DNA from 2 places in the Sphingobium sp. RSMS genome. Region 2 is predicted to be linked to the other one. Evidence: riboswitches for the same ligand, from Rfam matches in the RefSeq annotation. Region 2 holds a riboswitch; the other holds the start of a gene.

Region 1 (14,723 bases), on a different replicon from region 2:
CGCGTGCCGCAGGCGTGGACGGTGTGCGGCGGCCCCGCCTATGTCGAGGCGGCGCGGGGCATCGCAGCGCAGCTTGACGGCGCTGCGCACAAGGGCACGGCGCGGGTGAACGCCGCGCCGCGCCATTAGGCTATTTTCAGAAGCGCACACGCACGCCGCCGAAGGCCGACCGGCCATAGGTGCCATAGCCATGGACCGTGGCATATTTCTCATCGGTCAGATTGTCGATGCGGCCGTAGATCTCCAGATTTTCCCGGATCGGGAAGGATGCCCGCACGTCCGTCACGGCATAGCCGTCCAGCCGGATCGCGTTGGTCGCATCGTTGAAGCTGTCGCCCACCATCGTCACGGTCGCGCCGGTCGACAGGCCGAAGGGCCAGACATAGTCCGCCGAAACGCTGACCGCATCGGCGGCGCGGCGCGGCAGCCGGGCGTCGGTATTGCGGTCGCGCGCATCGACATAGCTGTAGGCGGCGGTGACGGTCAGCGCCTCGACAGGCTTCAGGGCCAGCATCGCCTCCACCCCCTTGGCGCGGGTGCGGTCGAGATTATTGTAACCGCCGTAAAGACCGATCGAATAATCATAGTTGATCTGGTCTTTGGTGTCGCGGCGGAAAGCCGTGACGGAGAGGATCGCCCGGTCGCCGTCCAGCCTTTGGTCGAAGCCGATGTCGTAGCTTTTCGACCGCTCCGGGCGCAGGCCCGCATTGCCGACGTCGGCGCCGTAAAGCTGGTAGAGCGAGGGGGCCTTGAACCCCTCCCCATAGCTCATGCGGATGTTGGTCGCGCCGGCGTTGGGCGTGTAGTTCGCATTGGCGCCGAAGGTGGTCGCGCCGCCGAACTGGCTGTGATCGTCATGCCGCGCGCCGGCGGTCAGCGACAGGCCGGCGACCGGCTTCACGATGGCCAGCGCATAGACGCTGTCCATATCGGCCCGGTGGCTTTCGGTCGAGCCGAAGCCGGAGAAGTCGTAGTCGGGCCGTTCATGTTCATAGCCGAAGACCAGCTTGGCCTGATCGACCGGCTGATAAACACCCTCATATTCGAAGCGCAGATTGGTGCCCGAATAGCCATAAGGGCCGAATGCGGATGTATAGTCGCGGTCCATGCGGAACCAGGTCACGGCCGCCCGGTTGGTGAGCCTGCCGTCGAACAGCGACAGGTTCAGACCGGCATAGCCGACATATTGATCGGATTTCGAGCTGTCGGCGGTGCTGTCCACCACGCCGTTGTCGGTATCCAGATCGGCATGGATATAATAGCCGCGCAGGTCGAGGCTGAGCGTATCGGTGAAGGCCAGCTTGAGCTTGGCATTGGCGGCGATATTCTCATACCCGTCCTTTTCCGTGCCGCTGGCGGCGGAGGAAATGCCGTCGGTGTTGAAATAGGCGATGCCGACGCCGCCCGAAGCGATGCCGCTGCCGCCCGAAACATCCGCCTTGGCGTTCAGCGTATTGCTGTAACCGTAATCGACCGAGGCATTGCCCGCGAAACCGGCGGCAGGCGTGCCGGTCATGATGTTGACGACGCCGCCTATGGCCTGGCTGCCATAGGCGATGGAGTTGGACCCCCTCAAAATTTCGATTCGCCGGATATTGCCGGTCAGCAGATTGCCGAAGTCGTACATGTCGCCGATGCCGCTGGTGTCGTTGACCTTGACCCCGTCGATCAGCACCAGCGTCTGCGTCGTTTCCGCCCCGCGCAACGAAACCCCGGTCACGCCGCCAAGGCTGCCGCTGCGGTTGAAGCGCACCCCCGGCGTGGTGGCCAGCAGGTCGACGACGCTGACGCTCTGGCGGGTGCGGATGGTGTCGGCGTCGATGACCGTGACCGCCTGGCCGACCTCGTCGCGCGGCTGTTCGATGCCCAGCGCGGTGACGATGATCTCATCCTCCGCCAGGGCGGGAGCGGCCGCGAGCAAGGCGGCGATGGAAATGGAAATCCTCAACATGTCTATATTCCCCCTGAGCGCCGGTGCAACATGGCTCAGGGCGTCCGCTCGCGCGGCCGGACGGGGGAAATGGCCGGCGCCCGTGCCCTCCCCCCGCACCGATGCGGCCCTGCGCCGCTTCGTCGCTCAGACGGAGAACACCGTGCCATGGCCATACCCTGGACCAAGGCAAGAGCGACCATGCGCCGGCAGGTCTCCTGGCTCGCGGGTCAATGCGGCGATGCACGCCTTCCCGGACTTGCGTCCAGTGGCCGGCCCCTGGGCCGAAGTGCATCGCGCTCACCGCTTACAGTTGCAGGGACAGCCGCGGAATAGGACGGTTTCCCGTCCGCACCGCATTCCCGTTTTCAGCCCCCTTCGGGGCACCGGCGCGATCTTCTTTTTGCGCGCGAAGGCATTGCCCCGCCCGCGTCCCGCGCCATAAGGGAAAGCGGCGGCCATGCCAAGAGGCAGCCATGGAAGGAGATTGCATGCCGTTCGCCATCAGCCCCGCCGATGTCGAGGATGCGGCGCGGGTCATCGCCCCTGCCGCCATCCGCACGCCGCTGCTGGAAAATGCGGCGCTCAACGCCCGCTGCGGCCGGCGCGTGCTGGTGAAGTTCGAAGGCGCGCAGCACAGCGGATCGTTCAAGTTCCGCGGCGCCTACAACCGGCTGGCCCGCCTGGACGCGGCGGAGCGGAAGGCGGGGGTCGTCGCCTGGTCTTCGGGCAATCATGCGCAGGGCGTTGCCCTTGCGGCGCGGTTGCTGGGCATGGCGGCGACGATCGTGATGCCGGCCGACGCGCCCGCGATCAAGACGGCGAATACGCGGGCGCTGGGCGCCGATGTCGTGCCCTATGACCGCTTCACCCAAAGCCGGGAGGAAATCGCCACGAGGCTGGCGAACGAACGGGGCGCGGTGCTGGTGCCGTCCTTCGACGATCCCTTCATCATGGCCGGCCAGGGGACGATCGGGCTGGAGATCATGGAACAGGCCGCCGAAGCAGGGGCGGAGATCGGCCAGATCCTCGTCAATTGCGGCGGCGGCGGCATGGTGTCTGGAATTGCGACCGCCGTGAAGGCGCGCCAGCCCGGCGTCGCGATCCTGGCGGTGGAGCCGGAAGCGTTCGACGATACGGCGCGCTCGCTGGCGAGCGGCGTGCGGGAAAGCGTGTCGGCCGATGCGCGGTCGATCTGCGACGCCCTGCTGTCTCCCGCGCCGGGGGCGCTGACCTTTCCCATCAACCGGGCCTATCTGGCGGGCGGCCTTGCGGTGAGCGACGATCAGGTGCGCGACGCGATGCGCTTTGCCTTTTCGGCGCTCAAGCTGGTGGTGGAGCCGGGCGGGGCCGCGTCGCTGGCGGCGATGCTGGCCGGGCTGGCTCCGGATGCCGAGGGGGCGAGCGTCGTGGTGATCTCCGGCAGCAATGTCGATCCCGACAGCTATGCCCGGATCATCGCGGGCGGCGCATGATGCGGCTGATGGGGGCGGTTCTGGCCGGCGGGCGGTCCAGCCGGTTCGGCAGCGACAAGGCGCGGGCGATGCTGGATGGGCGCAGCCTGCTGGAGCATGCGGTGGCGGCGCTGGGGCGGCAGGTCGAAACCGTGGCGGTCTGCGGCCGGCAGGTGGAGGGGATGATCGGGCTGGCGGATCGGCCGGCTGCGGACATGGGGCCGCTGGGGGGCCTGAACGCGGCGCTGCATCATGCGCGGGCGCAGGGTTATGACGCGGTGCTGACGACCGGATGCGACGTGCCCGCCTATCCGGACGGGCTGGCGGAGGCGTTGATCGGACAGGGAGCCGCCATCCTCAAGGGGCAGCAGCTGATCGGCTTCTGGCCTGCTTCGCTGGCTGGCGAGCTGGACGCGCATCTGGCGGAGGAGAATAACCGGTCGATCCGTGGCTGGCTGGAGCGGGTGGGCGCGCGGATCGTGGAGCGGCCGGAGTTCGTGCTGCCCAACATCAACCGGCCGGAGGATCTGGAGAGACTCACCCGGCCGGGTCGAGACGGTCGTCAGGCGTGAAGGCCAACATGCGCGGCGAGGTCGGCAGGCGCATGCGTCCCGGCCACCGCCTCCCCGATCAGCAGCAGCGTCGGGTCGTCGTCGCTGATCGTCTGCACCAGAAAGGCGAGCGCCGACAGCTTGCCGCGGATCAGGCGTTCATTGGGCAGGGAGACGTTGACCGCCACCATCACCGGCGTTTCGGGATCGCGTCCGGCGGCGATCAGGCAGCGGCCGATCTCGCCCGCCGCCGCGCGGCCCATATAGATGCCGAGCGTGCCGCCCGGACGGGCCAGCGCTTCCCAGTCGAGCCGCAGCGGCTCGCCCGCCTTGAGATGCGCCGTCACCAGCGTCAATCCCCGCGCCACCCCGCGCAGCGTGAGCGAGGCATGCCCGCTCGCCGCCGCCGCGCTGGCCGTGGTGACGCCGGGGCAGATGCGCACGGCAACGCCCGCCTCCGCCAGATGGGCGATCTCCTCCGCCGAGCGGCCGAAGACCGAGGGGTCGCCGCCCTTGAGGCGGACGACGCGGCGGTCCGCCCTGGCGGCCGCGAGCAGCAGGTCGTTGATGCTGCCCTGCGCCTTCGAATGGCGGCCCGAACGCTTGCCGACGCTGACCCGCTCGACGTCTGGGGGGATGAGGTCGATCACGCCTGGCCCGACCAGCGCGTCGTGGAAGACGACATCCGCCGCCGCGATCAGCCTTTCGGCCTTGCGGGTGAGCAGGTCCGGATCGCCCGGCCCCGCGCCGACCAGCCAGACCTGTCCGGGGGCGATAAGATCATTCGGCTGCATGAAGCGTCTCCTGCATGTTTTGGGCAAGGATATTGGCGAGCGCGGGCCGGCACGATCCGCAATTGGTGCCCGCGCCCAGCGCCCTGCCGATGGCGGGCACATCGACCAGTTGCCGGTCGCGGATCGCGGCGACGATCTGGTTGAGGCCGATGTCGAAGCAGACGCAGACGGTCGCGCCCTTGTCTCCAGCGGCGCCCGGTTCCCGCGCCGCGAGGACGGAGCCGCCCACCCCCTCTGCCTGCAACTGGCCGATCAGCCAGTCGCGCGAGGGCAGCAGGCCGCTGCGCGTCACGAACAGCACGCCGTTCAGCCTGCCTTCGCCGATGGTCGCGATGCGGCGGGTGCCGCGCGATGCGTCCATCGCCTCGACGCGGTCGCCCTTCGGAAGAAAGGCGTCGAGGCGGGCGGGGTCGCCATTGCCGGCGATTTCGTAGAGCGCGCCGCCCGGCACGGCGATGCGGGTGGACCAGAGGCAGGGCAGCTTCACCGGCTGCCCGATCCCTTCCCGATCGCGCAGGATGAGGAAACCGCTCCACTCGGTCGCGACCTTCCCGATGCTGGCCGGGGTGGATTTGAAGCCGGGCTGGCCCGAATGGGGATCGACCAGCGGACGCGGGAGCAGGCCGGTGCGCCCGCCGCTGGACGTCTGGTCCGTCCAGTGGATCGGGGTGAAGATTTCGCCGCGCCGCTGGCCTTCGTTCAGGCTGACGCGGAAGATGCTGTTGCCCTGCGCCGTCTCGACGCGAGCAAGGTCGCGGTCGGCAATCCCCAGCGCCGCCGCGTCCCGCGGGTGGATTTCCACCAGCGGCTCTTCGCGATGGCGGGCGAGTTTCGGGGACAGGCCGGTGCGGCTCATCGTGTGCCACTGGTCGCGATAACGGCCGGTGTTGAGCGTCATCGGCCACTGTTTCAGCGGCTCCTGCATGTCCATCTGCTTCGTCAGGACCAGCCGCGCCCGGCCGTCCGGCGTCGGGAAGCGGCCGTCGGCAAAGGGCGTGCCGCCCCAGCGGAACGGCTCCATGGCGTCATAGGCATCATTGCCGATGGCGGCCCAGGCGCGCAGGTTCAGCACCCGCTGCCCGTCATTGCCATAAGCGGTGAGCCGCGCATGTTCGCGCCAGATGTCGGCGGGCCGATCATAGGCGAAGGCATTGCGCCACCCCATGCGGCGGGCGACCTCCTTGACGATCCACCAGTCCGGCTTCGCCTCTCCGGGCAGCGGCAGGAAGGGGCGCTGGCGGCTGATCGTGCGGTCCGAATTGGTGACGGTGCCGTCCTTTTCCCCCCAGCCGGCGGCGGGCAGGCGGACATGGGCATGCGCGCCCGTATCGGTGTCGGCCATGATGTCCGACATGACGACGAAGGGACAGGCGGCCAGCGCGTCCCTGACCCGGTTCGCGTCGGGCATGGAGACGGCCGGGTTGGTCGCCATGACCCAGAGCGCCTTGATCCGGCCCTCATCGACGGCGCGGAACAGGTCGACGGCCTTCAGGCCCGCTTTGGTGGCCATTTTCGGCGCGGCCCAGAAGCGGCCCACCCGCGCCACATTGTCCGGCGCGAAGTCCATATGCGCGGCGAGCGTCGAGGCGAGGCCGCCGACTTCCCGCCCGCCCATGGCGTTGGGCTGGCCGGTGATCGAGAAGGGCGCCGCGCCCGGCTTGCCGATGCGGCCGGTGGCGAGGTGGACGTTGATGATCGCGTTCACCTGATCGGTGCCGCGGATCGACTGGTTGATGCCCTGGCTGAACAGCGTCACCGTGCGCGGCGTGGCGGCGAACAGCGTGTAGAACTGCTCCAGCAGCGCGGGCGCGACGTCGCAGGTCTTCGCGGTCGTCCAGAGATCGTGCCCGGTGCGGATATGTTCCCAGAAACCCTCGGGCGCGCTGACATGATCGGCGAGGAAGGCCGGATCGGTGAGCCCCTGCTGCGCTATCCAGGCCAGCAGGCCGTTCATCAGGGCAACGTCGGTGCCGGGCTTCACCGGCAGATGCAGATCGGCCCCTTCGCAGGTTTCGGTGCGGCGCGGGTCGATGACGACCAGTTTCGTGCCGCGCGCGGCGCGGGCCGCCTGGATGCGCTGATAGACGATGGGGTGGCACCAGGCGGTGTTGGAACCCACCAGCACGATCAGGTCCGCCTCCTCCAGATCGTCATAGCTGGCGGGCACGACATCCTCGCCAAAGGCGCGATTGTGCCCGGCGACCGCGCTCGACATGCAGAGGCGGCTGTTGGTGTCGATGTTGGAGGAGCCGATGAAGCCCTTCATCAGCTTGTTGGCGACATAATAGTCCTCCGTCATGAGCTGACCGGAGACGTAGAAGGCCACGCTGTCCGGGCCATGACGATCGATGGTTTCGCGAAAGCGCCGGGCGACAAGGTCCAGCGCCTTGTCCCAGCCTGCCCGCCTGTTGCCGATCATCGGGTGCAGCAGGCGGCCGGTCAGCCCTGTCGTCTCGCCCAGATGCGTGCCCTTGGAGCAGAGGCGGCCGGCATTGGCGGGGTGAGTCTCGTCGCCCCTGATCGTGACCGAGCGGGGGCCGGTCGGCGTCGCGGAGATGCCGCAGCCGACGCCGCAATAGGCGCAGGTGGTGCGGATGGCGCGCTCCATTCACCCCTCCCCTTCGGGTTCGCCTGTGGAGGCTGCCCCGGCCCCTCCCCTGAAGGGAAGGGAATTTTTGCTGTTCCGATTCACGCCGCCGCCCTCGCCTGCTCCGGCGGTGCGATCAGGATGCGGTCTCCTTCCATCCGCACCGCTATGGTCGGGGTGCAGCCCTTATCCCCGCCCTGCGCCTCGCCCGTTCTGAGCGCGATGGTCCAGTTGTGCAGCGGGCAGGCGACGCTGTGGCCATGGACGATGCCCTGACTGAGCGGGCCTTTTTTGTGCGGGCATTCATTGACCAGCGCGAAGACATGGTCGTCGCCGGTGCGGAACACCGCGATTTCCTTCTCCCCTGCGATCTGCAGGGTACGGGCGCCGCGCTGGGGAATGTCGGCCAGCGTTCCGATGTCGATCCAGTCGGTCATGTCGTTCACTCCGCAGCGATGGCGCCAAAGGGCATTGGGGGTTCGAGGGGCTGGTGCAGTTCGCTGTCCGCACCGGCTGCGCGCTGCGCCCAGGGATCATCCTGAGAGAAGCTCTGCGAATAGAGGAAGCGGCTGCGGAGCGCCTCGCGGCCTGCTTCGTCCTCGACGATCCGGCTCTTCACATAGTCGACGCCGACCCGCTCTATCCACGGCGCGGTGCGCTCCAGATAGCGGGCTTCCTCGCGGTAGAGCTGGATGAAGGCGGCGCAATGATCGAGCGCCTCCTGCTCGGTCGCGACCTTGCAGAGCAGGTCGGTGGCGCGGACATGGATGCCGCCATTGCCGCCGACATGCAGTTCATAGCCCGAGTCGACGCAGACCACGCCGAAATCCTTGATCGTTGCTTCGGCGCAGTTGCGGGGGCAGCCCGACGCCGCGATCTTGAACTTGTGGGGCATCCACGATCCCCAGGTCATCCGCTCGATCCTGACCCCCAAGCCCGTGGAATCCTGCGTGCCGAAGCGGCACCATTCGGACCCGACGCAGGTCTTCACCGTGCGCAGCGACTTGCCATAGGCATGGCCCGACACCATGCCGGCGGCGTTGAGATCGGCCCAGACGGCGGGCAGGTCTTCCTTCCTGATGCCGAAGATGTCGAGCCGCTGGCCGCCCGTCACCTTCACCATCGGGGCGTTGTACTTCTCGACCACGTCGGCGATGGCGCGCAGTTCCCTGGGGCTGGTGAGGCCGCCCCACATGCGCGGCACGACCGAATAGGTGCCGTCCTTCTGGATGTTGGCGTGCATCCGTTCGTTGACGAAGCGGCTCTGCTGGTCGTCCCGATATTCGCCGGGCAGCGCGCAGAGCAGATAATAGTTCAGCGCGGGGCGGCAGGAGGAGCAGCCGTCCGGCGTCGACCAGTGCAGCAGTTGCATGACTTCCGGGATGGAGCGCATATTCTGCGCCACGATTTCCCGCCGGACATCGTCATGGGTGAAGCTGGTGCATTTGCACAGGGTCTTCGGGCCGGACTGGACCTCATCGCCCAGCACGACGCTCAGCAGATTTTCGACAAGGCCCGTGCAGGAGCCGCAGCTTGCCGACGCCTTGCAGGTGGCGCGCACCGCGTCGAGGCTGCACGCGCCCTTTTCGATGCAGGCGACCACCTGGCCCTTGGCTACGCCGTTGCAGCCGCAGATCTCGGCATCGTCCGAGAGCGCCGCAACGGCCGCCTTAGGGTCCAGCGCGCCCCCTCCCGAGGCGCCAAGGGCGGCATAAGCCTGACCGAAGATCAGCAGGTCGCGAATGCCGCTGACATCCTCCTCGCGCTTCAGCAGGTCGAAATACCAGCCGCCATCGACCGTGTCGCCATAGAGCACCGCGCCGACGATCCTGTCGTTCCTGACGACGACGCGCTTGTAGATCCCGCGCGAGGCGTCGCGCAGGACGATGTCCTCGCACCCCTCTCCGCCCGAAAAGTCGCCGGCGGAGAAGACGTCCAGGCCCGCTACCTTGAGCTTGGTGGAGGTGACGGAACCCTTGTAGCCGCTATGCCGGTCGGTCAGGCCGTCAGCGAGGCTGCGGCACATCTCCCACAGCGGCGCGACGAGGCCGTAGACATTGCCGTCATGCTCGACGCATTCGCCGACAGCGAGAATATCGGGGTCGCTGGTGACCATATGGTCGTCGACCCTGATGCCGCGATCGACCTCCAGCCCGGCTTCGCGGGCAAGAGCGGTCGAGGGACGGATGCCCACAGCCATCACCACCAGACTGGCGGGGATTTCGCGGCCGTCCTTCAGCCGGACGCCCTCGACCTTGCCGTCGCCATAGATAGATTCGGTGTTGGCGCCGGTCAGGATGGTCTGGCCCCGGCCCTCCAGAGCCGACTTCAGCAGCCAGCCCGCCGCTTCGTCGAGCTGCCGCTCCATCAGCGTGTCCATGAGGTGGATGACGGTCACCTTCATGCCGCGCAGGGTCAGGCCATGTGCGGCTTCGAGGCCGAGCAGGCCGCCGCCGATCACCACCGCGTCGCCGCCCTTTCCGGCGGCCTCCAGCATGGCGTCGACATCCTTCATGTCGCGGAAGCTGATGACGCCGGGCAGGTCCTTCCCCGGAACCGGGATGATGAAGGGGTCCGACCCGGTGGCGATGAGCAGCTTGTCATAGCCGACGGTGCGACCCGATTGGCTCGTGACGGTCTTTCCGGCGCGGTCTATCGCCGTCACCGGATCGCCCGCGATCAGTTCGATATTGTTGTCGCTGTACCAGTCGCGGCTGTTGATGATGATGTCGTCGAAGCTCTTTTCCCCGGCCAGAACCGGCGAGAGCATGATGCGGTTGTAATTTACATGGGGTTCCGCGCCGAAGATGGTGACGCGGTAACGGTCCCTGTCCCGCGCCAGCAGTTCCTCGACCGCGCGGCAGCCGGCCATGCCGTTGCCCACCACCACCATATGTTCGCGAACATCGTCCGAAGGCATGAAGAGCGCCTCTTCACTGGCCGTTTCCGGTCCGGCGTTGTTCTGAAAATCCATCCTTCGACTCCAGAAAAGAAAAAGGCCGCCATCCGGACCCCCGGTCCTGAAACCGGAAGTCTGGATGGCGGCCTTGCCATCATAAGCGCCTTGATCGTCCGTCTGTGGACCACCGCGGCTATGGAAGAAGGACAACCCTGTCCCTTGCATTGCAGCATATGCTCTTGACGATTCGGGTCAAGCGATTCCTCGCAGCACGATGTATTTTTGTTGCGGCGCCCCTGCACTTTGCCGCAGGCGCGAAAAGGGCGGCGGCCTGTCGTGGGCCGCCGCCTCCCTCTCCTTGCCGTAAGCCGATCAGATGCGCGCCGCGCCGGTCCAGGTCGCGCGCCAGCGGGCGCGGACCAGCGTGATGCCGAGGAAGGCGGCCAGCGCAAGGCCCGCGAAGATCAGGAAGCCGGGCGCGAAGCTGCCGGTGAACTGCCTGGCGATGCCCAGCGACGAGGCGAGATAGAAGCCGCCAATGCCGCCCGCCATGCCGACCAGCCCGGTCATGACGCCGATTTCCGCCTGAAAGCGCTGCGGCACGAGCTGGAAGACCGCGCCGTTGCCGACGCCCAGCGCCAGCATCGCGGCGACGAAGAAGCCCAGGGCGGAGAGCAGCGTCGGCGCATAGGCGACGCCCGCCAGAGCCAGCGCGGCAGCGATATAGACCATCATCAGCGCCTTGACGCCGCCGATCCGGTCGGCCAGCGCGCCGCCCATCGGGCGCACCAGCGACCCGGCGAAGACGCAGCCGGCGGTGCAATAGCCCGCGACCACCGGGGTAAGGCCAAATTGATCGGTGAAGTAGATCGGCAGCGAGGCGGCCAGTCCCACGAAACCGCCGAAGGTCACCGAGTAGAAGCCCATCAGCCACCAGGCGTCGGCGCTTTTCAGCGGATGGAAATAATCGACCAGCCGCTTGGGCGCGGGCGCATCGGGCGCGTTGCGGGCCATGACCATATAGAGGATGAAGACGATGGTCAGCGGAATGCAGGCAAGGCCCAGCACCGCGTTCCAGCCGAACAGCCTGGCCAGCATCGGCGCGAACAGCGACGCCAGCACCGTGCCGGAATTGCCCATGCCGGCAAGGCCCATCGCCTTGCCCTGATGTTCGGCGGGATACCAGCGGCTGGCGAGCGGCAGCGCGATCGCGAAGCTGGCCCCGGCAAAGCCCAGGATCACGCCCAGCGCCAGCGTGCCGCCGAAGCTGTCGACGCCGAGAAGCCATGCCGTGAAGAGGCCGAGGATGACGATCGCCTGACTGATCGCCCCCGCCTGCTTGCAGCCGATCCGATCGACCAGCAGGCCGTTGACGACCCGCAGCACGGCGCCCGCCAAAGTCGGGACGGCGACCATCAGCCCCTTTTCGGCCGGCGTCAGGCCCAGGCTTTTGGAGATGGAGGGCGCCAGCGGCCCCAGCAGCACCCACACCATGAAGGCAAGGTCGAAATAGAGGAAAGCGGCGATGAGCGTGGGCGTGTGCCCGGCCTTCCAGAAACTGGTCTGGCCGGCTTCTCCTTCAACCCCCGGAGCCTGGTCCTCCGGACGCTCCCAATATGCAGTTGCCATGATGACGTCCCTCGAATCTTGTGAAATGGGCACGAAAAAAGCCGCTTCCGGACCTCGCTCCTGCGAAATCCGGCCAGCGGCTTTGCTGTATGATCGGAGGGAGAACGCGATCCCGACCTTGGGAAGGGCTCATCCCGGAAAACGCGCCTCGTCGCGCGACTCTCATCTTATCTCGCGATTCGATCCATGTTGCAAGGCACAAATTGGCGAGCGCGAGGGTGGGTTTTCAGAAGCTGGCGAGGAAATCCTCGATCCGCTCCGGATCGAATATCCGGCCGTCGAAGAAACGGTCCGGCCCCAGCGTCAGTTCGCCCCGTTTCGATCCCACCGCGAGCGGAGAGGCCACCGCCCCTTCCACCTTCATGCTGGCGCCCGGCATCGCGACGTCGCTGTCCGCCAGCGCCCGGCGGAAGATGTCCGGCCGGAACACCGACGCGGCCCGGGCGGCATTGTCCGCGCTATGGTCCACCATCTTCCAGCGGACGAGCTGCGAATAGATCCACAGCGCCTGGCTGCGCCACGGAAAGGGCGTCGCCTCCCGCGAGAAGAGCATGAAATCGGGCATGGAGAGCGGCGCCATGTCGATGCGGGGCACGATCCTGCCCGACAGCGCGCGCAGGATCACCTCCGCAGGCTGGTCCACATATTGGGGGCGCGAGAGAAGATGCGCCAGCGCCTCCTGATTTTCCGGGTCGTCGCACCAGCCCGCCGCCCGCACCAGCGCCCGCAGCAGCCGGTCGACGCTGTCGGGATTCTCCTCCAGCCAGGGCGTGCGGAAAGCCAGCACCTTCTCCACCCCGCGCCGCCAGATGCGCTCGCCAATGGCCACGGCTTCGGCCAGCCCGGCATCCACGGCCGCGCTGCCCCAGGGTTCGCCCGCGATGAAGCCGTCAATCTCCCCCGCCCCGATCGCCTCCACCGTCAGCGAGGGGGGAAGCACGCGCAGGATGACGTCGCGATCCGGATCAACCCCCGCGCTCGCCAGCCAGTAGCGCAGCATGACGGAATGGCTGGAAAAGCGATGGACGACGCCGATCACCGGCTTGCGCTTCCAGAGGCCGATGGCCGCCGCGAAATCATGCGCGGTGCCCAGCGGATCGTCCAGCCGCGCCGCTATGTCCGGGTCGAGCGCCTGCGCGAACGCGCTCGCCATCACCAGCATGTTGCCGTTGACGTTGAGCTTGTAGGGGGCGGCAAGCGGCGCGGCCTGCTGGCTCAACCCCAGGGTCACGGCGACGGCGAGCGGCGCCAGCATATGGGCGGCCTGCACCTGGCCGAACACCAGCCGGTCGCGCAACGTCGCCCAGCTTGTCGTGCGGACGAGGTCGAGATGCAGCCCCTCCTCCTCCGCGAAGCCCCTTTCCCGCGCCACCGCCAATACGGCGGCGTCGGTCAGCGGCAGGAAGGCGATGCGCAGTTCGGTCGTCATCACATCCCTCCCAACAGGTCGCTGGCGGTGATGAGGGCCTGGGCGACGTCCACGATCTTCTTTCCCTGATTCATCGCGCTCGACCGCAGCAGCGCATAGGCGTCCGGCTCCGAAAGGCCGCGCTGGCTCATCAGGATGGACTTGGCGCGATCGACGATCCTGCGGTCGGACAGCGCGGTGCGCGCCTCGTCCAGTTCGGACTGCAATTTCGCGAAGGCGTTGAAGCGACGCACCGCCAGTTCCAGCACCGGCTTCACCCTCTCCTTCCGCAGCCCGTCGACGACATAGGCGGATACGCCCGCGTCGATGGCCGCGCCGATCATCGCCTCGTCGGACTGGTCGACGAACATGGCGATGGGACGGGCGAGCGCCCGGCTGACCGTCAGCATCTCCTCCAGCGTATCGCGGCTGGGGCTGCCCAGGTCCATCAGCACGACGTCCGGGGCCATGCGTTCCAGCCGCGCGACGAATCCGCCGCGCGGGGGGACGATATGAATATCGTCATAGCCCGCCTCGCGCAGCCCTTCCTCCAGAACCGTCGCGCGCAGGCCGCTGTCGTCGATGATGACGATTCGCATGAGACCCCAAGCCTTTTTCGCCACTCAGTGGCCGCGATGTTGCGCCGCGTCAATCGGGCGCGACCGACGACAATTGCCAAGGATGGCGCGCCGCTGTATGCCCGGTCCCGTTTCCCGGAGGATGACGTCATGGACAACTATCTGATCGCAAAGCCCAATCGCTCTGCCCTCAGGAAAGTCGCCGTCCATGCCCTCCATCGTCATTTCCCAGCTCGGCTGGTCCGCGCCTGACGGCACGGCCGTCCTTTCCGGGCTCGATTTTCGTTTCACCGCCGAACGACTCGGCCTTGTCGGACGCAATGGCGTCGGCAAGTCGACCTTGCTCGCCCTGATCGCCGGGCAACGCGCGCCCGCCAGCGGCACGATCCGCATCGACGGCGGCATCGCGACGCTGCGCCAGACCGTTCAGGTCGACCCGGAGGAACGCATTGCCGACCTGTTCGGCGCGCGGGAGGCGCTGGCCCTGCTCGGCAAGGCGGAGCGGGGCGAGGTCGATATGGCGGAGCTGGAGGCCTGCGACTGGACGCTGCCCGGCCGGATCGAGGAAGCGCTGGCCTCCGTCGGGCTGGCGGCCGATCCCGACACGCCATTGCTGGCCTTGTCCGGCGGCCAGCGCAGCCGCGCCGCGCTGGCCGGAGCGGCCTTTGCCCGGCCCGACTTCCTGTTGCTGGACGAGCCGACCAACAATCTGGATGCCGAGGGGCGCGCTGCCCTGTCCGACCTGCTTTCGCGATGGAAGGCCGGCGCGATCGTCGTCAGCCACGACCGCGCGCTGCTGGAGCAGATGGAGGCGATTGCGGAACTGACGAGCCTTGGCATCCAGCGCTATGGCGGCAACTGGACCGCCTATCGCGAGCGCAAGGCGGTCGAAC
Region 2 (14,723 bases):
CGCCGGATTCGGCGCTCCCTGGCGCGGGAATATGAAATCGGGCGGCAGGAACCCGACATACAGGTGGTCGATGTCGACCTGGCCGGCGACCGCAAGCTGATCGTTGAGCATTCGGTGCTGGACGGCGTCCAACTGGAGGCCCGCGATGCCGCTATGGTCTTGCAAAATCTGGCGAATCTCTGGGGTTATGAAGTGCTGTTGAAGGAGGTTGATTCCGCAACGCGCAAGGAATTGAAAAGCCATAGCGCGCAGCCCAATGCGGCCTGGCTGCGCTGAACCGGTGCGCGCGGCGGACGGGAAAAGGGCTGCGGCAAGATTCCGTTTTCAATCGATGATGGGAAAGGTTAAGTTGTGCGCCGGTTTTTCGTGGGCGAAGTCGGATCTGTCGCTCTGAAGGCGGTGGAGAGGACGGGCCCTGCGACAGGCAGGAGTTCGATTCATGACGAATGCTCTTACGCCAGAAGAATGTCTAGACCGGGCAAGAATGCATGATCAACTGGCAGCGACCACCGCGGATGCTTCGGCGCGCATGATGCATCAGGCAATGGCTGCCGAGTTCCGCCGCCGCGCCGAAACGGCATCGAGCGGCCTGCGACAGGCCGCGAGCAGGCCGATCATCGAATTGATGCCGAACGTCGCCTGACGGCTTCAGGGTCGTCGGACCGTCTTGCGCCTTCGTAAAAGATAGATGTCCATGATCCAGCCGTGTTCCTGGCGGAGCGCGGCGCGGCATGAGGCGATTTCGGCCCCCCTCATGGCCAGCGGACCCTGGGCGAGTCTTTCCTGGGGCAATCCCAGATAGGCGCCCCACCATATGTCGAGACCCTCGGGCGGCAGGGTCTGGAAGGCGCAATGGCCATCCAGCATGACGACCAGGCTGTCGGCGCAGTCCGGCCAGCCGCGTTCGCTGAGGCGCCGGCCGGTGGTGATCAGCACGGGATCGGCAAGGTCGTTGAGGCAGATGCCGTGGGCGGCGGTCAGCGCCTGTACGCTGGTGATGCCGGGGATCACGCGGACCTTCACGTCCGGCAGGCGCCCGGCGATGCGCAGGCTGCTGTCATAAAGCGACGGATCGCCCCAGACCAGCAGGGCGAGCCTGCCGCCTTCGGGAAGGTGCCGGGCGACCTGCTCCATCCAGAGCGCGGCGATGGCATCGTGCCAGTCGAGGACGGCGCCGACATAATCGGTCCGGTCCGGTCGCCGGGGCATGTCGAATTCCACGATTTTCACCGCCTGCGTCAGCAGTTCGGCGCAAATGGCGCGGCGCAGGTCGATGAGGTCGGACTTGGCGTCGCCCTTGCGGGGCAGCAGGATGAGGTCGGCGTCGTTCATCGCCTTCACCGCGGCGCGGGTGAGGTGATCGGGATTGCCCGTGCCGATGCCGATAAGGTCGATGCTGATCATGAGGAGGCTTTCGAGGCGGGAGCGATGAGGTGGAAGAAACTGCCGGTGACGCGGCCGCGATGCGATCCCGTCGACGGAACGGCCTGACCTTCCGCGTCGGTCACATGAGCGAGCGGGCTGTCCGGTTGCTCGACGATGGTGGAATAATGGAATTCATGGCCGTTCAGCATCGCTCCCGCAGGCATGCCGCCCATCGGCGCCAGCAAGCGCGCCTGTCGGTAGCCAAGATGAAGGCGCCGTTCCGCGAAGCTGGTGACGAGGCCGAGCAGGCCGGCCATGGCATGTGCCCGCCCGTCGGCATCGATCAGCGCCTGTCCCAGCACCATATAGCCGCCGCATTCGCCATGGATCGGACGGTCCAGTGCGTGGCGGCGCAGGCCGGAAAGGAAATGGGCCGCCTGCGCGATCCGGCCCGCATGGAGTTCGGGATAGCCGCCGGGGAGCCAGACCGCATCGGCATCGGCTGCCGGGGCTTCGTCGGCCAGGGGGGAGAAGGGCAGGATTTCCGCGCCTGCATCCCGCCAGCCGGACAGGAGATGCGCATAGGTGAAGGAGAAGGCTTCGTCCCGGGCGATGGCAATGCGCTGGCCGGGTGGCGGCAGGGTCGGCATTGAAGCGCGATCCTGCGCCGGGGCGGACCGGGCCGCGCGCCGGACAGCGTTGAGGTCCACATGGGTCGCCACGATGTCCGCCATCCGGTCGATGATCCGGTCGAGATCGGCCTGTTCGGCCGCCTGGACCAGACCCAGATGACGCTCCGGCAGGTGGAGCGCGGCGGAGCGCGGAATGGCGCCCAGGACGGGGATGTCCGCCCCCTCCATCGCCGCGCGGATCAGCCGTTCGTGGCGCTGGCTGGCGACTTGGTTGAGGACGACGCCTGCCATGGAAATATCGGAACGAAGGCCACGGAAACCGCTGGCGATGGCGGCGGCGGACTGGCTCTGGCCCGACACGTCCATGACGAGAAGGACGGGCCAGCCGAACAGCGCCGCGATGTCCGCGCTCGCGCCGGTGCCGGCTTCCCCGACGGCGGGGGCGCCGTCGAACAGGCCCATCACGCCTTCCGCGACGATCAGTTCTGCGTCGGCCCGGCCTGCAACGGTCGCCATCTGCGATGCGGACATCGCCCAACTGTCGAGGTTGAAGGAGGGGCGGCGGCTGGCCGCCTGCTGAAATGCCGGGTCGATATAGTCGGGGCCGGACTTGAACGGCTGTACCCTGATGCCCATTCGGGAAAAGGCCCGCAGCAGGCCCAGCGTGACGGTCGTCTTGCCCGATCCTGATCGGGGCGCCGCGATCAGAAGGCCCGGCGTCATGGCTTGTCGATGAAGGCGGAGTCGGCGCTGGCCGGTCGGAAACGGCGGTCATAGCCGGGCGCGTAGAGGCTGCTTTCCGCGAAATCCTCGCTGCCCAGCACCGGGCCGACAAGAATGATGGCGGTCCGTTCGGGCCCGTCCGCAGCAGCTTCCCCGATGGTGCCCAGCGTCGCCCGCACGATCCGCTGATCCGGCCAGCTTGCGCGCCACACCACGGCCGCGGGGCAATGGGCGCCATGATGCGGGATCAGGTCGCGCACCACCTGCGCCAGATTATGGATCGACAGATGGATGGCGAGCGTCGCGCCGGTCGCGCCGAATGCAGAGAGGCTTTCACCGGACGGCATGGCGCTGGCGCGCCCCGGCGTCCGCGTGAGGATCACCGACTGGCCGAGTTCGGGCAGCGTCAGTTCGGCGCCGATGGCGGCAGCGGCGGCGGCGAAGGAGGGGACGCCGGGCGTGATGCTGAAAGGAATGCCGATCGCTTTCAGCCGCCGAAGCTGCTCGCCCATGGCCGACCAGACGGACAGGTCGCCGGAATGAAGGCGCGCGACGTCATGCCCCGCTTGATGGGCATCGACGATGATGGCGACGATCTCGTCCAGCGTCAGCGGCGCCGTGTTGACGATCCGCGCGCCCGCCGGACAATGATCGAGCAGGGCGGCGGGCACCAGCGATCCGGCATAGAGACAGACCGGAGAACGTGCGATCAGGTCGCGCCCGCGCAGGGTGATGAGGTCGGGCGCGCCGGGACCGGCGCCGATGAAATGAACGGTCATGGGGCAGGGCTTTCGGCTAGGGCGCAACTTGCGAGGCGGTCGGAGGAGAAGGCGCGGGGCGCTAGCAGGCGGCCCTCTGGCCCTGAAGCGGCGAGGGCCGTGGCTTCGGCGACGCTGCCGGTGCCATGGGCGGCCATGCTGGCGGGAGATCGGGTGGCCACGGGCTGTTCCGCCAGCCTTTCCACGCCGACGGCCATCAGGGGCAGGGCGAGCTTGCGCGCCAATGGCGCAAGCTGCCCGGCCTTGCCATCGAGGGTTGCCAGCGCGTCGACCGCGATCATGGCGCCCGTCGCCTGCTCCAGCGCCGATTCCAGCGAAGCGAGCGACGCGCTGTGGCGGAAGCCGAAGCCGGCGACGATCATAGCGTCACGCTCCACTGCACCAGCGGATAGGCGGAACGCCAGCCGCGACGGCTGCCCAGGGGCATCGCCTGCGCAAGCTCGATGCGAAGCAGGTCGCCGCCCTTGTCGGCATGCCATTTGGCAAGCAGCGCTTCCGATTCCAGCGTGACGGCATTGGCGACAAGGCGCGTGGGACCGCCGGGCAGGGCGAACAATGTCGCGAGCAGGGACTGGCTCAGCCCTCCGCCGATGAAGACGGCCTCGGGGCGGGTCCGGCCGGTCAGGATGTCGGGCGCTCTGCCCTCCATGACGGTCAGGCGGTCGACGCCCAGATGAAGGGCATTGGCGCGCGCCCGGGCGGCGCGATCCGGATCGGCCTCGAAAGCGATGGCCTGGGTGGAGGAATGGGCGAGCAGCCATTCTATGGCGATGGAGCCGGAACCTGCGCCTATGTCCCATAATGTCTCGCCAGGGCGGGGCGCCAGGGCGGACAGGGTCAGGGCGCGGGCCGGGCGCTTGGTGATCTGGCCGTCATGGTCGAACCAGTCGTCGGGGATGCCGCTGGAGCGGGGGAGCGTCCTGCCTTCGCCCGCCACGGACAGGCCGACCGCAACGGGATGCGCGACATCGGCAAGGTCCGGCGCTTCGGCCGTGCACTGGCGGATATGTTCGCGGGGGCCGCCCAGCGCTTCCAGCACATGCAGGGTCGAACGGCCGAAGCCCTGTTCCGTCAGCCAGGCGGCAAGCTCGACCGCCGCCTGCCCGTCGCGCAGCAGCAATATGGCGCGGCGGCCGGGCACGAGACCGGGGCGCAACCGCGTCAGCGGCGCGGCGTGGAGGCCATGGCATTCCACGTCCTGAAGCGCCCAGCCCAGCCGCGCGGCGGCAAGGGAGAATGTGGAGGGGGCAGGGTGCGCCGTCCATTCATCCGGCCGCAAATGCCGCGTGATGCTGCTCCCCGCGCCGAACCAGAAGGGATCGCCGGAGGCAAGCAGGACGGTTGGGTCTCCACGGCGGGCGAGCAGCATCGGAACGCCGGCCGCGAACGGGACTGGCCAGGGCAGGCTTTCGGCCCTAAGGGCTGGCAGCAGCGCAAGATGGCGCGGCGCTCCGGCGACGAGCGCGGCTTTCTCCAGCGCTTCGCGGGCGGCGGACGACAGGCCATTCGGGCCGTCTTCCCCGATGCCGACGATCGTCAGCCACGGACCGTCAGGAGTATCGGGCATGTCCAACATCCTCATTCTGGGCGGCACCACGGAAGCGAGCGCGCTTGCGGCTGCTCTTGCCGAGCGGGGCGTTCGCGCGGTGTTGAGCTATGCGGGGCGGACGGACAAACCACGGGCGCAGCCGGTGCCGGTGCGCGTCGGCGGCTTCGGGGGCATGGCCGGCCTCGCGCGCTATTTGCGGGAGGAAGGCGTCACCCATCTGGTGGACGCCACTCATCCCTTCGCCGCTGTGATGAGCGGGAATGCCCTTGGCGCGGCGCGGGAGGCGGGGGTGGAGCACATCATGCTGACCCGGCCGCCCTGGACCGCGGCGGAGGGAGACTGCTGGACCCATGTGCCGGACATGGCCGGGGCGGTGGCGGCGCTGGAGGGAGCCAGGCGGAATGTGATGCTGGCCCTGGGGCGCATGCATGTGGACGCCTTCGCCGTGCAGCCTCAGCATCATTATCTGTTGCGCTTCGTCGATATGCCCGCCGTTGCGCCGGGGCTGCCCGATCATGCGCTGGTCATCGACCGCGGTCCCTTCACGGTGGAGGGCGACATGCGGTTGATGCGCGCCCATGGCATCGACTGCGTGGTGTCGAAAAATGCGGGCGGCGGCGGCGCGCGGGCGAAGCTGGTCGCCGCGCGGATGCTGGGACTGCCGGTCGTGATGATCGAGCGTCCGGCCTGTCCAGCGGCGCAGGTGACGCATGAGGTCGCCGGGGTGCTGCAATGGCTGGGTCATGCGGCGGAGCGCGGCGTATAGAGGATCGGTGGGCCGGAGCGTTCGATCAGCCGGGTGCGGCTGGAACCGACGATGACCATGGTGCGCATGTCGGCCATGTCCGCAGTGGCCCGGCTCAACGGCACCACGCTCAGCGTTTCCTCCGGCGTGGAGACGGCCCGGGCGAACAGGATGAACCGGTCCTCGCCGCATTCCTCGCGCAGGATCGCCAGCGCCCGCCCGAAACCCTCCGGCCGGGAACGGGAACGGGGATTGTAGAAGGCCATGGCGAAATCGGCCTGTGCGGCGAGGCGCAGGCGGCGCTCGATCAGCGGCCAGGGCTTGAGATTGTCGGACAGGTTGATGGCGCAGAAATCATGGCCGAGCGGCGCGCCCGCCCTTGCGGCGGCGGCGAGCATGGCGGTGATGCCGGGCAGGACGCGGATGTCGAGGTCGCGCCAGTCCTCCGGCCCCGCCTCCACGGCTTCGAACAGGGCGGAGGCCATGGCGAAGACCCCCGGATCGCCCGAGGAAACCACCGCCACCCGCTTGCCCTGCGCGGCGAGGGCCAGGGCATGGGCGGCGCGGTCGAGTTCGACCCGATTGTCCGAGGCGTGGAGCGTCAGGCCCGGTCTTTGGGCCACCCGGGCGACATAGGGGATGTATCCGATCACGTCGCTCGCCTGCGCCAGCGCATCCGCCACCTCCGGCGTGATGAGCGCGTCCGCTCCCGGACCAAGACCGGCTGCCACGACCCATCCGGTCATGGACGGCGGCCCTGTCCGTGGACCAGCAGGATCGAAAAATAAGCGGTGACGTCGGTCGCTTCCGCCAGCGGGGTGATGCGCTGATCCGCCATGGTCGCATATTCGACCAGCCAGGCGCTGTCCTGCTTGCCGGCGGCTTCGACGGCGCGGCGAAGCCTGGGAAGGTTGCGGCCGATCTTCATGACGACCAGAGCATGGCTGTCGCGGATGCGGCGGGTCAGTTCCTCTTCGGACAGGGTGGCCATCAACACCGTCAGGACATCGTCGCCCCAACTGATCGGCGTGCCGCTGGCGGTCCAGGCGCCGGACATGCCGGTGATGCCGGGGACGATCTTCACCGGCGCGGCAAGGCGGCTGTGCAGGTGCATGAAGCTGCCGTAGAAGAAGGGATCGCCTTCGCAAAGGACGACCACATCCTCGCCGCGTGCCGAAAGCCTGTCCAGATGCGCCGTGCAATCGGCATAGAAGGTCGAGAGCAGATCATTGTAGCGCGGGTCTGACAGCGGGATTTCCGTCGTGACCGGATATTCCATCGGATATTCGACGGCATCGGCGCGCAACATGCCCTCCACGATGCTGCGGGCATGGCCCGACCTTCCCCTCTTGCGGAAATAGGCGATGTGCCGGGCATTGCGGATCAGCCGGTCGGCGCGGACGCTCATCAGGTCCTGCGCCCCCGGTCCCAGGCCGACGCCATGGATGGTCCCGCCGCTCATTCCGCCGGGCTCGCTATCGCATTCACCGCCGCGACCGTGATGGCGCTGCCGCCGGGGCGACCCTCCACGATACAGCAGGGGACGGGCCGGCTGCGCCAGAGCGCTTCCTTCGATTCTGCCGCGCCGACGAAGCCGACGGGGCAGCCGATGATCGCGGCCGGGCGGGGGCAGTCGGGGTCCTCCAGCATGTTGAGCAGATGGAAAAGCGCCGTCGGGGCATTGCCGATCGCGACCAGCGCGCCTTCCAGATGCGGGCGCCAGAGTTCGAGCGCCGCGGCCGAGCGGGTGTTGGACATTTGCGCCGCCAGGGCAGGCACCTGCGGATCGTTCAGGGTGCAGAGGATCGGATTGGCGGCGGGCAGGCGCTTCAGGGTTATGCCCTCCGACACCATGCGCGCGTCGCAGAGGATCGGCGCGCCCGCCTGAAGCGCGGCGATGGCGTCCCGGGCGAAGGACGGCGAAAAGCGGATGTGGGAAGCAAGTCCGACCAGGCCCGCCGCATGGATCATGCGGACGGCGATGCGTTCCTCCTCGGGCGAGAAGCGGGCAAGGTCGGCTTCGGCGCGAATGGTGCGGAAGGACTGCCGATAGATGGCGGCTCCGTCGGTTTCGTAGCTGTGGGGCATCAGGGCCTTCCGAACAGGGCGAGGATTTGTCGGGCGGTCAGGCCGGTTTTTTCCGGCGGCGATCCGGCGCGGGCGTTGCGGGACAGGTCGAAGCGGCCCTGCCGGCCGGTGAGGACCAGCCCTGCGGGCCTTTGGCGGGCGCAGCCCTTGGCGCAGCCGGACACATGCAGCGACCCTTCGACAAGGGGCGCGAGCCGGGTGGCGAGGCCGCGCGTCTCGACGCTTGCCTGCGGGCATGCGGGCGCGCCGGGGCAGGCGTCGACGCGGAGCAGGCCGTCAGGAGAGGCGTGCTCCGCACTGTCTGCGCCGCCCTCCAGGATCAAACCGCGCCATGGGGTGAGGCGCAGGGCCGTGACATGCGGTTTCCCGGCCAGCGCGATAAGGCTGTCGGCGTCAAACTGACCGAAGGGAATGCCGTGGAAAGGCCCCGATGCCTCCGCCAGCAATCGGGACAGCGGGCGGGATGGCGCGGGCGCGATGTCGGCAGCGGTCGGCAGCGGGGCTTCGTGCCGGGCGGCACGGCCCGATGCGCCGCCGCCCGTGGCAAGGAACCAGCGGGCAAGCGCAATCAGGTCGCGCGCCGCCGTTTCAACGCTGGTGGGCGAACCCAGCGGACGCCCCTCCACCCGCAGCAGCAGCCTGCCCGCCTCGCTGCGCTCGAACCGGAAATCGGCGGGGACGGCGGCAAGACAGGGCGCAGGCCCGGCATCTATGGCGATCCCTATCTTGGAAGGAAGCTGGGGCAGCTCATCGATGTGGGCGATCAGGCTGAGCGCGATGCTTTCCGTGTCATCCCCGGGCGATGAATCGGGAGCGAGCAGGAAATTGCGGCGCGCTTCGCGGGCCGGATCGTGATCCGTAAGGCCCAGGGCGACAAGGTGCCGGAGCAGCGGGCCATGGCCTTGTTCCGTCACGCCGCGAAGCTGGAGCGCGGCCCGGTTGGTGAGGTCGACAAGGCCATTGCCGTGAAGACGCGCGGCTTCGGCAAGGCCGATGGCCTGGGGAACGGTCAGGCGGCCCAGCGGTGGACGGACCCGCACCAGCAGCCCGTCGCCCGCCATCATCGGGCGCCATGCCGTCGGGCACCAGCCGCGAATGGCGGCGGACGATGCGCTTTGCGCGTCTGGCAACGGACCTTACCTCCCACGTCGCAACGACGGCCGGAGGGTTCACCCCCAGCCGCATTTCGTCGCCCGTGCGGAGAACCGAGCCGTGACCATCCCCTGGACCATGGCTAGAGCGACCTTTGCGTTCGGCAGGTCTCCTGGCTTGCGGGTCGTCGCTTCGGCACGGGCCTTCCCGGATCGCTCCAGTGGCTGGCCGTTCCCCGGGGGGAACCGCACGTCCTTGCCTTGCTCGCCGCTCACAGTTGCAGGGACAGCCACGGATTAGGGAGTCTCCTCCCGCACCGCGTTCCCATTTAAGCCCCTTCGGGGCACCGACGCGATCGATGGAGCGGGCGGAACCCGCTCCAAAAACGCTCATAGGCCGGGCGGAAAGGAAAGGGAAGAGGCCTTCGGACGGGAATCGTCAGCGCGTGACAATGGTGGAATGCCAGTCTGTGCGATGTTCCCAGCCGCGCCTCTCCAGTTCCGGCGTCGCCTCCTCGCTCACCGGATAGCCCAGGCACAGCAGGCCGAGGCAGCGCCAGTTTTCCGGAATGGCGAGCAGGGCGTCTACGGTCGGGCGGTCGAGGATCGAAACCCAGCCCATGCCGATGCCGCGCGTGCGGGCAGCCAGCCAGAGGGTGTGGATCGCCATCACGCAGCTATAGCGGCGCGCCTCCGGCATGGTGATCGCGCCCAGCCTGTGGCCGGTTTCCGTGCCTTCGTCGCAATAGACCGCGAAAAGCACCGGCGCTTCGCGCAGGCCGTGCAATTTCAGGCTTCGGTACAGCCTGTCTTCCTCCCCCCGATAGATACTGCCCGCCTCGATCACCTGCGCGTCGACATGGGCGGCAAGATCCTCGCGCAAGGCGGGCGTTTCGATCCGGACGAAACGCCAGGGCTGCGAAAGCCCGACAGAGGGCGCGCTATGGGCGAGGGCAAGGAGCCGTTCGACCTCGCTCTCGTCCAGCGGATCGGTGAGGAAATGGCGCACGTCGCGGCGCAGGTGCACCAGTTCCTCGAAGGCGGCGATGTCGAAGGCGGTGTGTGTCAGAATTCGATTCCCGGCTGGGCCTTCACGCCGCTGCGGAAGGGATGTTTGACGAGGGTCATTTCAGTGACGAGATCGGCCGCCTCTATCAGCGCCTCGGGCGCGTTGCGGCCTGTGACGATGACATGCTTCATTTCGCCCCTGGCGGTCACGGCCTCCAGCACCTCTTCGACCGGAAGATAGTCGTAGCGCAGGACGATGTTGAGTTCATCGGCAAGGACCATGTCATAGGCCGGATCGGCGATCATGCGTTTCACCTCATCCCATGCTTCGCGTGCAAGGGCAATGTCCCGCGTCCGGTCCTGCGTGTTCCAGGTGAAGCCTTCGCCCATCGGCTTGAATTCGACATTGTCGGGGAATGCATCGAACACCCGTTTTTCTCCGGTGGTCATCGCGCCCTTCACGAACTGCACGACGCCCACCTTCCTGCCATGGCCGATGGCGCGGACCACCATGCCGAGCGCGGCGGTCGTCTTGCCCTTGCCCTTGCCGGTGTGGACGATCAGCAGGCCCTTTTCCTGCGTCTTGGTCGCCATGATCCTGTCATGGGCGGCCTGTTTCTTCTTCATCTTTTCGGCATGCTGTTCGGGCGTGCGTTCGATCATTGCGGGGCATCCTTGAGTTGGGAGAGAAGCATGGCGGCGCTGTTCGACCGGGGTTTCCAAAGGGCGCGGTCCAGCGCTTCGTGGAGGCGGGCGGCGGTCTCCCGCAGGGCGGCCGGATTGGCTTCCGCCATGAAGGCGCGAACCGCCTCATCCTCGATGAAGGCGGCGTGGACCGCGTCGAAATGATGGTCCTTCACCGCATGGGTGGTCGCGGCGAAGGCGAAGAGATAGTCGACGGAGGCCGCGATCTCGAACGCGCCCTTGTAGCCGTGGCGCATCATGCCCGCGATCCATTTGGGGTTGGCGACGCGGGCGCGGACGATGCGGCCGATCTCGTCCTCCAGCGTGCGGATGACGGGACGTTCGGGACGGCTGTGGTCGTTATGATAGCTGAGCGGCCTCCTGCCGGAGAGATGCTCGACCGCGGCGGCGATGCCGCCCTCGAACTGGTAGTAATCGTCGCTGTCGAGCAGGTCGTGCTCGCGATTGTCCTGATTCTGGATCAGCGCGTCGGCTTCGGTCAGGCGCTGCGCGAAGAGGCCGCGTTCGCTGTCGCCTTCCACCCCGCCGCCATAGGCATAGCTGCCCCAGTCGAGATAGACATTGGCAAGGTCCGACCGGTCGTGCCAGATCTTCTCGTCGATCATCGCCTGGAGGCCGGCGCCATAGGCGCCCGGTTTCGAACCGAAGACGCGGCTTCCCGCGCGGCGCCGCGCGGCCTTTTCCGGCGTGCCCTGCGCGATCAGCGCGGCGGTTTCGATGCGGTGGCGGGCGGCGGCCGGATTGTCCTCGTCCGGCTCGTCCAGCGCCATGACGGCGCGGGCGGCGCTGTCGAGCAGGTCGATCTGTTCCGGGAAGGCGTCGCGGAAGAAGCCGGACACGCGGAAGGTGACGTCGACGCGGGGGCGGTTCAGTTCCGCGATCTTCATGACCTCAAAACCGATGACCCGGCCCGAAGCCCAGTCCCAGCGGGGCCGGACGCCCATCAGGGCCAGCGCCTGCGCTATGTCGTCGCCGCCGGTCCGCATATTGGCGGTGCCCCAGGCGGAAAGGGCGATGGCGCGGGGATAGTCGCCCTCGCGCTGGAGATAGTCCTGCACGATGAGATCGGCGGAGCGCTGCCCGAGATTCCATGCCGCCACCGTGGGCACGGCCCTGGTGTCGACCGAATAGAAATTGCGCCCGGTGGGGAGGACGTCGGGGCGACCCCTGGTGGGCGCTCCGGAAGGGCCCGGGGCGACGAAATCGCCGTTGAGGGCTTTGAGGAGTGCGGCTTTTTCGGCCTCTCCGCAGCCATCGACGCGCGGGGCGAGATCGGTTTCGATAGCCTTGAGAACCGCAGCGCTCCGTGGACCGGGAGCGCCTTTCCGGCAACTGCCGTCATCCCCGCACGCGCGGGAATGACGATGTTCCAACTCATCGAGCAGGCGGATGGCGTGAAGTTCCAGCCGTTCCACCGTGTCGCCCGTGCTGCGCCAAGGTGCTCCTGTCAGGCTTTGCAGCGCTTCCGGCCGGGGTCCGGCCCAGGGCGCGCCCATCGTGCAGTCGAGCGGGTCGAGATCCAGCCCAAGATCATCCGCCAGCGCACGGAGCAGGGACTGCTGGCCGGCATCGTCCATACCCCTTGGGCAGCGGGCAAGGGCCATGAGTAGGTCGCGGCGAAGCGAACCCTTCGGGCTTTGCGTGAAAACGTGCAGCCCGTCGCGTATCTGCATTTCCTTGAGTTCGCACAGATAGTTGTCGATCGCTGCTAAAGCTTCGTCTCCGCTTCCCTGCGCGCCTGAATCCTTGTCCAGCCCTTGCGAGGCGGCGAGGGCCAGAATGTCCTTGCGCAGCGTTTCCAGCCGGCGTGGGTCCATGCCGGCGGCGAGATAATATTCGTCGACCAGAGCCTCCAGTTCCTTGAGCGGGCCGTAGCTCTCGGCGCGGGTCAATGGCGGCGTCAGATGGTCGACGATGCAGGCGCCGATGCGACGCTTGGCCTGGGTGCCTTCGCCGGGATCGTTGACGATGAACGGATAGATTTGCGGGATCGGCCCGGCGCAGATTTCCGGAAAGCAGTTTTCGGACAGCGCGATCGCCTTGCCCGGCAGCCATTCGAGATTGCCGTGCTTGCCGACATGGACGACGGCATGGGCGCCGAAATCGCCGGCCAGCCAGATATGGAAGGCGAGATAGGCATGGGGCGGGGGCAGCGCCGGGTCGTGATAGCTGCTCTTGGGATCGACATGATAACCGCGCGACGGCTGCACGGCGACCGCGATCCGGCCGAAGCGGTGCACCGGCAGATGGAAGGCGCCATCGCGGAAGAAAGGATCGGTTTCGGGCGCGCCCCAGCGGCATTGGACCGCTTCGCGGACCCCTTGGGGCAGCGTGGCGAAGACTGCGTCATAGGCCTGGAGCGAGAGGGTGATTTCACCCGGACGGTCCGGCGCGGCATTGGTGATGCCACCTGTCATGCGCTGCATCAGCGCGGCGCCGTCGGTGGGCGCATCATCCGTTCCGTAGCCTGCTTCCGCCAGGGCCTTCAGAATGGCGGCGGCACTGGCGGGCGTATCGAGGCCGACGCCATTGCCGATGCGGCCATCCCTGTTGGGATAGTTGGCGAGGATGAGCGCGACGCGACGTTCCTCCACTCGCGTTCTACGGAGTTTAGCCCAATTTGCAGTAAGTTGGGATACGAAGCTGACACGATCTTCCAGTATCTGGGGCACGACGATGCTGCATTCCGTGCGGGCATCGAACCGTGCCGCGGCCTTGAAGGCGACCGCGCGGGTGAAGAGGCGGCCGTCCACCTCCGGCAGCGCGACATGCATGGCGAGGTCGCGGGGGCCAAGCCCGCGGGCGCTCGACTCCCAGGCGCTCTGTTCGGCGCTGGCGAAGATCGTCTGGAGGATCGCGCAATCCGCCTGTTCGAGGATGGAGGGCGTGCGCGGCTCGCCCGGCGCGCTGGCGGCAAAGGCGGTGGCGTTGAGGATGACGTCCGGCGGCGCCTCCGCCATCAGCCCTTGCAGGAAGTCCCGGGCGAAAGGTTCGCGCAAGGCGCGCACATGGACGGGAAGGACGTTGAGGCCCGCCGTCTCCAATCCCGCGACCATGCGGTCCACGGCGTCCAGTGTGCCCGCGATCAGCAGCGTGCGGTAGAAGAGGAAGAGGGCTGTCGGCTGCCCTGCCTTCCATCCGCTCCTGACCTGATCCAGCGTGGGTCGATCCACGCCGGGCAAATAGAGGCCCGCGTCGGCCACCGGAACGGGCGCATCGGGAACGCCCGCATCGAAGCCGGCAAGGCGGGCGGCGTTGCGCAGGAAGGCGATGGCGTTGGCAATGCCGCCCTGCCGCAGATAGTCGCGCAGGAGATCGCAGCTCTCCGCCGTGACGGTCGATGCGGCGCGCAAAGCGGGGTCATCTTCTCGCCCATCGGCGATCGCCGCAAAGGCTATGCCCTTTTTCCGGGCGATATTTGCAATCTCATCAATGCCATAGGGCCAATAGCTCTTGCCGCCCAGCAGGATGACGCAGACGAATTTGGCGTGGGCGACGACCTTTTCGACATACAGATCGACGGAATAGGGGTGCTTGAGCTGGAGGAGATTGGCCAGCCGGATTTCGGGCGCCGCCCTGCCCAGTTCCTGCCCCAGAACATGGGCTGCGCTCGCGAAACAGGCAAGTTCGCTGTCCGCCACGGTCAGCAGCACGATGTCGCCCGGCGACTGGCCGAGGTCGATGGCTTCGTCGCCGTTGGAGACGGTGCCGGGCGTGGCGGTCAGCAGATGCATCAGGCAGCGGCCATCTGCGCGCCGAGCGCGGCCTCTATGGCGGCGCGGTCCATGCCGCTCTGGCCGACCACCACCAGGCGGGAGCGGCGCGGTTCGTCGGCCTGCCAGTGCCGGTCATAATGATGCTGGATGCGGGGGCCGACGGCTTGCAGCACGAGGCGGGCGGGGCGCCCTTCTATGGCGAGGAAGCCCTTCACGCGCAGGATGTCATGCACGGCGATGCTCTCCGCCAGCGCCGCCAACAGCGGCTCCGGACCGGAAAGTTCGCCCAGGTCGACGATGAAGCTCTCGAAATCGTCATGGT

What was found. Region 2 has a riboswitch for cobalamin ahead of EGM87_RS19635 (ferredoxin-like domain-containing protein). Riboswitches for the same ligand answer to the same signal wherever they lie in the genome.
Region 1: another riboswitch for cobalamin. It lies ahead of EGM87_RS11075 (TonB-dependent receptor plug domain-containing protein); the one in region 2 lies ahead of EGM87_RS19635 (ferredoxin-like domain-containing protein).

The regions. Positions count from the first base shown of each region.
Region 1 is NZ_CM191257.1:2,298,938-2,313,660, forward strand. Features, by position in the region: gene EGM87_RS11070 (ABC transporter substrate-binding protein) at 1-129, shown strand, start outside; gene EGM87_RS11075 (TonB-dependent receptor plug domain-containing protein) at 137-1,951, opposite strand; cobalamin riboswitch at 2,122-2,336, opposite strand; gene EGM87_RS11080 (threonine ammonia-lyase) at 2,422-3,405, shown strand; gene mobA (molybdenum cofactor guanylyltransferase) at 3,405-3,956, shown strand; gene cobA (uroporphyrinogen-III C-methyltransferase) at 3,947-4,729, opposite strand; gene EGM87_RS11095 (nitrate reductase) at 4,716-7,337, opposite strand; gene nirD (nitrite reductase small subunit NirD) at 7,418-7,753, opposite strand; gene nirB (nitrite reductase large subunit NirB) at 7,759-10,290, opposite strand; gene EGM87_RS11110 (nitrate/nitrite transporter) at 10,588-11,844, opposite strand; gene EGM87_RS11115 (ABC transporter substrate-binding protein) at 12,071-13,273, opposite strand; gene EGM87_RS11120 (ANTAR domain-containing response regulator) at 13,273-13,851, opposite strand; gene EGM87_RS11125 (ABC-F family ATP-binding cassette domain-containing protein) at 14,039-14,723, shown strand, end outside.
Region 2 is NZ_CM191258.1:308,847-323,569, forward strand. Features, by position in the region: gene EGM87_RS19585 (SpoVR family protein) at 1-276, shown strand, start outside; gene cobF (precorrin-6A synthase (deacetylating)) at 649-1,404, opposite strand; gene EGM87_RS19595 (cobyrinic acid a,c-diamide synthase CobB) at 1,401-2,720, opposite strand; gene cobM (precorrin-4 C(11)-methyltransferase) at 2,717-3,499, opposite strand; gene EGM87_RS19605 (cobalamin biosynthesis protein) at 3,496-3,861, opposite strand; gene cbiE (precorrin-6y C5,15-methyltransferase (decarboxylating) subunit CbiE) at 3,858-5,066, opposite strand; gene EGM87_RS19615 (cobalt-precorrin-6A reductase) at 5,065-5,814, shown strand; gene cobJ (precorrin-3B C(17)-methyltransferase) at 5,790-6,539, opposite strand; gene cobI (precorrin-2 C(20)-methyltransferase) at 6,536-7,255, opposite strand; gene EGM87_RS19630 (precorrin-8X methylmutase) at 7,252-7,881, opposite strand; gene EGM87_RS19635 (ferredoxin-like domain-containing protein) at 7,881-8,945, opposite strand; cobalamin riboswitch at 9,118-9,339, opposite strand; gene bluB (5,6-dimethylbenzimidazole synthase) at 9,412-9,981, opposite strand; gene cobO (cob(I)yrinic acid a,c-diamide adenosyltransferase) at 10,038-10,643, opposite strand; gene cobN (cobaltochelatase subunit CobN) at 10,640-14,419, opposite strand; gene cobW (cobalamin biosynthesis protein CobW) at 14,419-14,723, opposite strand, start outside.